DNA from 2 places in the Actinoplanes sp. NPDC023801 genome. Region 2 is predicted to be linked to the other one. Evidence: riboswitches for the same ligand, from Rfam matches in the RefSeq annotation. Region 2 holds a riboswitch; the other holds the start of a gene.
What was found. A riboswitch is a leader RNA that binds a small molecule or an ion and turns the genes downstream of it on or off. The one in region 2 is predicted to bind cobalamin.

Region 1: linked by a shared signal. The riboswitch ahead of AB0G04_RS20835 (ABC transporter substrate-binding protein) and the one ahead of AB0G04_RS10735 (CbtB domain-containing protein) in region 2 are both predicted to bind cobalamin.

The regions. Positions count from the first base shown of each region.
Region 1 is NZ_JBFAAI010000011.1:69,546-73,833, forward strand. It holds gene mqnE (aminofutalosine synthase MqnE) at 1-294, shown strand, start outside; gene AB0G04_RS20815 (hypothetical protein) at 314-721, shown strand; gene AB0G04_RS20820 (DUF4229 domain-containing protein) at 734-1,048, shown strand; gene AB0G04_RS20825 (PadR family transcriptional regulator) at 1,116-1,439, shown strand; gene lepB (signal peptidase I) at 1,436-2,077, shown strand; cobalamin riboswitch at 2,088-2,220, shown strand; gene AB0G04_RS20835 (ABC transporter substrate-binding protein) at 2,309-3,235, shown strand; gene AB0G04_RS20840 (iron ABC transporter permease) at 3,291-4,288, shown strand, end outside.
Region 2 is NZ_JBFAAI010000004.1:187,208-191,495, reverse strand. It holds gene AB0G04_RS10745 (suppressor of fused domain protein) at 1-122, opposite strand, end outside; gene AB0G04_RS10740 (S8 family serine peptidase) at 119-1,282, opposite strand; adenosylcobalamin (AdoCbl) riboswitch at 1,377-1,530, shown strand; gene AB0G04_RS10735 (CbtB domain-containing protein) at 1,539-1,733, shown strand; gene AB0G04_RS10730 (CbtA family protein) at 1,724-2,479, shown strand; gene AB0G04_RS10725 (histidine phosphatase family protein) at 2,476-3,042, shown strand; gene AB0G04_RS10720 (AAA family ATPase) at 2,977-3,582, opposite strand; gene AB0G04_RS10715 (GNAT family N-acetyltransferase) at 3,606-4,070, shown strand; gene AB0G04_RS10710 (GNAT family N-acetyltransferase) at 4,067-4,288, shown strand, end outside.

The DNA of each region.
Region 1 (4,288 bases), on a different contig from region 2:
AACGTGCCGCACGTCAAGAATTTCTGGGTGATGCACGGCCTGTCGGTCGCCCAGCTGTCCCTGAACTTCGGTGTCGACGACCTGGACGGCTCGGTCGTGGAGTACAAGATCACCCACGACGCCGACTCGTACGGGACACCGCAGACCATGCACCGCGACGATCTTCTTCACCTGATCTGGGACGCGGGTTTCCAGCCCGTCGAGCGGGACACTCGTTATCAGGTGGTACGCGAGTACGAGAAGGCGCCGTCGCTTGCCGAGCGCCGCAGCGAGCCCCAGAAGATCTGGGCCTGACACGGGAGACGGTGGGCCGATGACCCAGCAGAAAGACGCCGGCGGTCGGCTGGCGACCATCAGCGACCTGCTGGGTTCGGCGTTCGCCGGGCTGGCCGTCGGTGCCGCGGTCCTGCTGGTCTTCGAGACGGTGATGGCACTGACCGGCCTCGGCCGGTTCGGCGAGTCGAACGGCTGGCTGGTGCTGATTCTGCCCGTCTGGCTGTTCGTCGAGGAGTTCCGCGCAGAAGGCTTCGGTGCGCACCGCATCATGGTGGGTGGTCTCGGCGCGGGTTTCGGCGCCGCGGCCGGGATGACGGTGGCCGGCCTGGTGGCCGAGGTCGCTCCGCCCTTGGTCAGCGGCGGCTCCGGCGCGGTCACCGGTACGGTCGTGTACTGCCTGGTCTGGTTCTACGGCCTCCGGTGGCTCAGCCATCGGTACGGCTGAGGGAGAGAACACATGAAGCCCGCCGTCAAGTACGCGCTCGGCCGTCTCAGTCTGTTTCTGATCGTGTTCGCCGTGCTGATCCCGACGACGCCGCTCAACATCCTGGTCAAGGCGATGGTCGCGCTCATCGCCGCGTCCGGTCTGTCGCTGATCCTGCTGCGCCGCTGGCGGGACGAGGCGGCGGAGCAGTTCGGCGAGATCGCCGCTCGCCGGGCGGCGGAGAAATCGCGTCTGCGCTCGGCGCTCGCCGGTGACGACGTCGCGGCGACCGAGGGGGACCGGGTCACCGCTGCGGACATCGTGGAACACGCCAAACGCGACGCCTAACCGACCGGCATCACATCGATGCCGGGCTCTTGACAGCACGTAAGTCGAGTTATGTAGAGTTTCGGCCATGCCGAGAACCCCGCATGCCTCCCCGCAGACCTTGCGGCTCTTCGAGGCGCTGATGAAAGACCCGACGGCCTGGCGTTACGGCTATGACCTGAGCCGGGAGACCGGCCTCGCGTCCGGAACGCTCTACCCCATCCTCATGCGCCTCACCGAGCAGTCGCTGCTGGAGGCCGGCTGGGAGCCCTCCGATCAGCCGGGCCGTCCGCCACGCCACACCTACCGGCTGACCGGTGACGGGGTCGCGCTGGCCAAGGTCCGGCTCGCCGCGGCAGCCGGGCCGGCGGCACGCCGGGCCGCGGGCGTGTCGATCGTGAGGCCGGCATGAAACGGGTGGCCTATCGGGTTCTGCGTTTCGCCGTCCGTGGGCGCCGGGAGCGGGGCGGTCCCTGGGGCGAAGCGGTCCTGGCCGAGTTCGATCACGTGACGAGCACCGGGGCGGCGCTGCGCTGGGCGTTCGGCGGCCTCCGGGTGGCCCTGCGGGAGAGATATTCGTCGCACCCGGCCCGCTATCGCCTGGCAGCCATGGCCCTGGCAACTCTGGCGGCGGTCCCGTTGCTCGTCACGGTCCACTATGTGCCGAGCCACGCGATGGAGCCGACAATCACCGTCACCAGCAGGCACATCGTCGACCAGGTCGCATTCCGGGTGACCGGCATCGATCACGGGGACATCGTGGCGTTCTCGCCGCCGGACGCGCCGTCGTCCTACCGGGCGTTGAGCCGCGTCATCGGCGTTGCCGGTGATCGCGTCGAGTGCCGTGAGGGAAAGGTGCTGCGCGACGGTGCGGCGCTTGACGAGCCATATCTGCCGCTCGACGCCCAGGTGGCCGGGACCGAGTGCACCACGGTGACGGTTCCGGAGGGGGCGATCTACGTCCTCGGTGACAATCGGGATGCCGCGCTGGATTCCCGGCACTGGGGTGTGATCAGGGCGGACGAAGTCACCGGTCGGGTCATCGTCTGAGGCGGCTGCGGCCTCCGGCACCGGCGTGGGTTAGCGTTTCAACGACCGCGCCGCAGCGAATCCGGTGAGAAGCCGGAGCTGTCCCGCAACTGTGATCCCTCCGTCGGAGGTCTAGCCAGGTCGCCTGGACGCGGTCGCGAATCAGCGCTCTCGGGAAGGGGCGCCTCGCGGGCGGCGGCCAGCGTGGTCCCTGTCGGCGAAGCACCACAAGCCCGGCCGACAGGAGGACCCATGAAACGCCTGTTCACCGCTGCGATAGCGGCCACCGCACTGTTCCTCACCGGATGTGGGGGCGAGGAGTCACAGCCCACCGTCACCGGCTCCGCGTCCAGCGCGGCCTCGGCGTACCCGGTGACGGTCGGGGCCGTGACCCTCACCGCACGGCCCGAGAAGATCGTCTCGCTGAGCCCGACCGCCACCGAGATGCTCTTCGCCATCGGGGCCGGACCGCAGGTCACCGCGGTCGACGACCAGTCGAACTTCCCGGCGGAGGCACCGAGGACCGACCTGTCCGGTTTCAAGCCGAACGTCGAGGCGATCGCGGCCAAGGATCCCGACCTGGTGGTGGTCTCGGCCGACACCGACGGCCTGGTCGCGCAGCTGGGCAAGCTGGCGATCCCGGTGTTCGTGTCGCCGGCCGCGCCGACCATCGACGAGACCTACAAGGAGATCACCGATCTCGGCGTGCTCACCGGCCGCCAGGCCGACGCGACGGCGCTGAACACGAGGATGGCGTCCGAGATCGACGCGATCGTCAAGGCGGTCCCGGCCCGGAGCAAGCCGCTGAGCTACTACTACGAGCTCAGCCCGGATCTCTACTCGGCGACGTCGAAGACGTTCATCGGCTCGGTCTTCGATCTCTTCGGCATGACCAACGTGGCGGACTCCGCCGACCCGGACGGCAAGCTCGGCGGTTACCCGCAGCTCTCGCAGGAGGCGCTGGTCAAGGCGAACCCCGACACGATCTTCCTGGCCGACGTGAAGTGCTGCCAGCAGTCCCCGGCGACGGTCAAGGCCCGAGCCGGCTGGTCGTCGGTCACCGCGGTCACGAAGAACCAGATCTACGCCCTCGACGACGACATCGCGTCGCGCTGGGGTCCCCGTACGGTCGATCTGGTGAAGTCCGTGGCCGACGCGGTGGTCAAGGTCCCCGCATGATCCGCCGCACCGGCCGGATGCCGGGGCCGGGAGAGCCCGCCTCCGGGTGCCTGGTGTGAGCCGGGGCCGGCCCGCCGGGCTGCGTCCGGCGTGGCTGGCCGCGGGTGTCGTCACGGTGCTGGCTGCCATGGTTCTCGGCCTTGCCTTCGGCACGGTCTCCCTGCCGCCGGGGGGCGTCGCTCTGGAGATGCTCAACCTTCTTCCCGGGGTACGGGTGGACAGCGGCCTCACCGAACGCGAGATCGCCATCCTCACCCAGCTCAGGCTGCCGCGGGTGGTGCTGGGGCTGCTGGTCGGCGGCATGCTGGCCCTGGCCGGGGCCGCCTACCAGGGCGCGTTCCGCAATCCGCTAGCCGATCCGCATCTGCTCGGGGTCGCCAGCGGCGCCGGGCTGGGCGTGACAGTGGCGATCGTCCTGGGTGCCGGCGCGGGGGACGGCATGACCAGCCTGCCGATCGGGACGCCGGCTGCCGCGTTCGCCGGTGCGGTCGGTGCGGTGGCACTGACCTGGCTGCTCGGGGCGGCCGGCGGCCGGGACCGCTCCCCGGCGACGCTGATCCTGGCCGGGGTGGCGGTGTCGGCGTTCCTGTCGGCGGCGCAGACGTTCCTGCTGCAGCGGCACGTCGAGTCGCTGCGCGAGGTCTATTCGTGGCTGCTGGGCCGGCTCTCCACCGCCGGTTGGCACGACGTGCTGGTGATCCTGCCGTACGCGGTGATCACCAGCGCGATCGTCCTGGCGCAGCGACGGGAGCTGGACGTCCTGACCGTCGGCGACGCCGAGGCGACCAGCCTGGGCCTCCACCCGCAGCGCAGCCGGTACCTGCTGATCATCGCGGCGTCGCTGGGCACGGCGGCAGCGGTCAGCGTCTCGGGGCTGATCGGTTTCGTCGGGATCATCGTGCCGCACACACTGCGTCTGCTTGCGGGACCCGGCAACCGGGCGTTGCTGCCGCTGTCGGTGCTGTTCGGGGCGGCTTTCCTGACCCTGACCGACCTGCTGGCCCGGACCGCCGGCGGAGACGCGGAAATCCCGATCGGGGTGGTCACCGCGTT
Region 2 (4,288 bases):
CCGTGCGCCGGGTACGCCGACGCCGCCCGCAACGCGAACCCCTCCGCCGGATACGACACGTGCCACGGCTGCGCCTGCGGGTACAGCCGGCCCATCGCCTCGGTGATGACCTCCCACATCATCCCGGCATTTGATCATGACCGTGGGCGGCCTGCCATCCCCGCCGCCGGCCCCGCGCCACCACCGCCGCCACCAGACCCGCCAGCAGCGCCAGCCCCGCACCACCGGCCGCGAACACCCCGGCGCGCTCCCAGTCACCGCCACCACCGGCCGCCACCGGCACCGCCGGCACCCGCGCCACCCCGGCCACCACCGGCCCGGCCTCCTCCGACAACGCCCGATACGGATTCAGCACCCCCGCGCCGTACTGACTGCTGCGCGCACCACCCGGCGCCGGATCAGCCGACCGCAACAACCGCTGCGTCAACTGCGACGCACTGTCCCGCGGAAACCGCTCCCGCAGCAACGCCACCGTCGCCGACACGAACGGCGCCGCGAAACTCGTCCCCTGCACCGCCCGGTGCCCCCGCAACGGCGCCAGCACCGTCACCCCGTCACCGAACGCCGCAATGTCCACATGCGGTCCCGGCTGCGAATAGTCGGCAACGGTACCGTCCGCCCGCACCGCACCCACCCCGATCACCCCCGGATACCCGGCCGGGTACGCCACACCACCGGCAGCACCCCCGTTACCGGCCGCCGCCACCACGATCACCCCGTCCTCGACCGCCCCGGCAATCGCGGCACGCACCTGCGGATCCGCCGACGGCATCACGAGCGAGACGTTGATCACGTCCGCGCGGGCCGTACCCGCCGCCCACGTGATCGCCTCCGCGAACGCCGCCGCACTCGACTGCCGCCCACCACCCGGCGTCCGGCCGTCCAGCTCCGTGTCCTCACTCACCCGGACCGGAATGATCGTCGCCCCCGGCGCCAGCCCCTGCACCCCGGTCCGCGCATCCGCCAGCCCCGCGATGATCCCGGCCACCGCCGTACCGTGCCCCACACAGTCCCGCCGCCCGTCCGCCGCACCGTGCAACAGATCCCGGCCCGCCAGCACCCGGCCCTTCAACTGCGGATTCCGTGCGTCCACCCCGGAATCGATCACCGCGACCCGCACCCCGGCCCCGGTCGCCAGACCCGCCAGCCGCGCCGGCGCGTACGCCTTCAACTCCACCGGCACCCCCGCCGCCACCCGGCCCGGACCCAGACACGGCGCCGCCCGCACCGGTGCCGCCGGCACCACCACCGCACCCAGCACACCGGCCACGACAACCGCCACGAACCGCACGAAAACGCCACCCCCCGCAGCACAACGACCGGCGTGGATGCTACCGCCGCCCAGTTGTGCCCCGCCCACCCCGGCCGTTAGGTTGAAACCAGCCAATTCTGCGGTGTGTGAGGGAAACCGGTGAGAGTCCGGTGCGGTCGCGCCACTGTGAACGGGCCCTCAGCCAGAGGGCCGGTGAGTCAGGACGCTCACGCGCCGCAGGCCCCATCGATCGGGACGCGTCATCCCGTAGGAGGTTCACTCCACCATGTCCAAGGCACAGACCCTCACCACGCCCGCGGTCTCCGCGAAACTCCTCGCCACCGCCGCCGGCTTCACCGGCATGATGCTGCTGCTGGCCTACCTCGTCGCCTTCGACCAGGGCGCCCTCTCCCAGACCGGCATGTACCTGCACGAACTCATGCACGACGGCCGCCACCTGCTCGGTGTCCCGTGCCACTGAGCCAGGCCACGCCCGGCTACATCCAGCTCCTGCTCCGCGGCCTGCTGGCCGGCCTCTTCGCCGGCCTGCTCGCCGGCGGCTTCGCCTACCTCGCCGGTGAACCCCACGTCGAGGCAGCCATCGCCATCGAAGAAGCCGCCACCCCCGCAGCGCAGACAGCCGGCGAACCCCTCGTCGACCGCGACATCCAGCGCGCCGTCGGCCTGCCCCTGGCCACCGCCCTCATCGGCCTGGCCCTCGGCGGCATCCTCGCCACCGCCTACACCCTCCTGCGACGCCACCTGCGCACCGGCAGCGACACCCACGCCGCCCTCGGCCTCGCCGCCGCCGGCTACCTCGGCATCGTCGCCATCCCCTTCCTCAAATACCCACCCAACCCACCCGCCGTCGGCGACCCCGACACCATCAACCAGCGCACCGCCGGCTACCTCGCCGCGGTCGCCCTCGGCCTGGTCGCCGTCTGGGCCGGCACCCTCGCCACCCGCACCCAGACCCACCAGTGGCGCCGCGCCGCCGCCGGCACCGCCGGCTTCCTCGTCGTCGTCACCATCGCCTACACCCTGCTACCCGCCTTCCACGAAGTCCCCGACGACTTCCCGGCCACCCTGCTCTGGGACTTCCGCATCTCGTCCCTCGGCACCCAGACCGTCCTCTGGACCGTCCTCGGCATCACCTTCGCCGCCCTGCTGAACCGGCTCGCCACCCGCACCGGCACACCACAGACGGCAACCGTCACCACCGCGTGACCAGACTGCGGCTGATCGCCGCCGGACACACCCCAGCCCTGCGCAAGGCAGTGTTCGGCGGCGACCACGACCTCGACGACGGCGCCCGCAACGCCACCGCACACCTGCGCGACTCACCCCTGCTGCAACCCCACCGATACCCCCACACCCGGTGGACCGTCGCACCGTCCCGCGCCGCCCGGCAGACCGCCACCCTCCTCGGCGCCCACCACACCGCCGAGGAACCCGCACTCCGCGACCCCGGCTACGGCACCTGGACCGGCCTCACCCTCGACCAGATCGACCAGGCCACCCTCGAACACTGGCTCACCGACCCGCACGCCCGCCCCCACGACGGCGAATCCCACACCACAATCACCGCCCGCACCGCCGCATGGCTGCACTCCCCACGCCAGACCGGCCACAGCCAGACCGTCGTCGCCCACCCCGCCATCATCCGGGCCCTGCTCGCCACCGCCCTGCAACTACCCGCCGGCCACCCCCACCAGCTCACCGTCTCACCGCTGGCCGTCGCCCACCTCACCCACCACCACCGCTGGACCCTTCACCTGCCGACCGCCTGACACCCGCAACCGGTCGAACGCCTTCGGACCCACCAGCGAGCCCAGCGCCGCCACAATCACCCGCGCACACGCCACCGGACCCGTCCGCGTCGTATCCACCACGACATCACGGTCACCGACCGCATACACCAACCCCTGCGACCGCGCCAAACCCACCGGCCGATCCCCGCGCGCCAACTCCCGCCGATCCAACTCCTCCGGCGCACACCGCACCTCGACCAGCGTCACATCGAACCCGCGCAACGTCTCCAGCAGATCCACCAGCCGCCACGGCTCACTCAACGGATAATCCATGATCACGTCATTGCCGGCCGACGCCAGCCCCGCCACCGCCCGGTGATAACCCCGCCGCGTCCGCGTCAACATGTCATAAACCCCGACATCGTCGAGCACCCGCGTATGCACCGTCGACCGCATCTCCCCCAACCCGTCCACCGGGAAGAAGAACCACGGATCCGCCAGCAACGGCAACAACGCCCGCCCCACACTGCTCTTACCCGAACTCGACGCCCCATTGAGCAGGATCACCCGGCCGTTCATGCCACGACCGTACAGTGATCACCGTGACCCTCCGCATCACCGTCGACGACCTCACCGGACCCGACATCATCGCCCTGCTCCAGGAACACGTCGACCAGATGCGCGCCATCACCCCACCCGAAAGCAAACACGCCCTCGACCTCGACGCCCTGCGCCACCCCGACATCACCATGTGGACCGCCCACGACGGCGACCATCTCCTCGGCTGCGCCGCCCTCAAACACCTCGACCCTCACCACGCAGAAATCAAATCCATGCGTACGGCCACCCGCGCCCAACGCCGCGGCGTCGCCGCCGCCCTGCTCACCCACCTCATCGAACAGGCCCGCCACCGCGGCTACCAACGCCTCTACCTGGAAACCGGCACCGCCGACTTCTTCCACCCCGCCCGCACCCTCTACCAGCGATTCGGCTTCCAACCCTGCGAACCGTTCGCCGACTACCGCACCGACCCCAACAGCACCCACCTCACTAAACTCCTCACATGATCAGCCCCCTCACCGCCGGCGACCTCGACACCTGCGCCACCCTGTTCGCCCGCACCTTCAGCCAACCACCCTGGAACGAAACCTGGCACCCAGCCGACGCCGCCCGCCGCCTCACCGACATGCTCAACACCCCACGCGCCCACGGCGTCCGCGCCACCACCCCCGACGGCCAGCTCACCGGCTTCGCCCTCGGACACCTCGAGCGCTACGGAACCGAC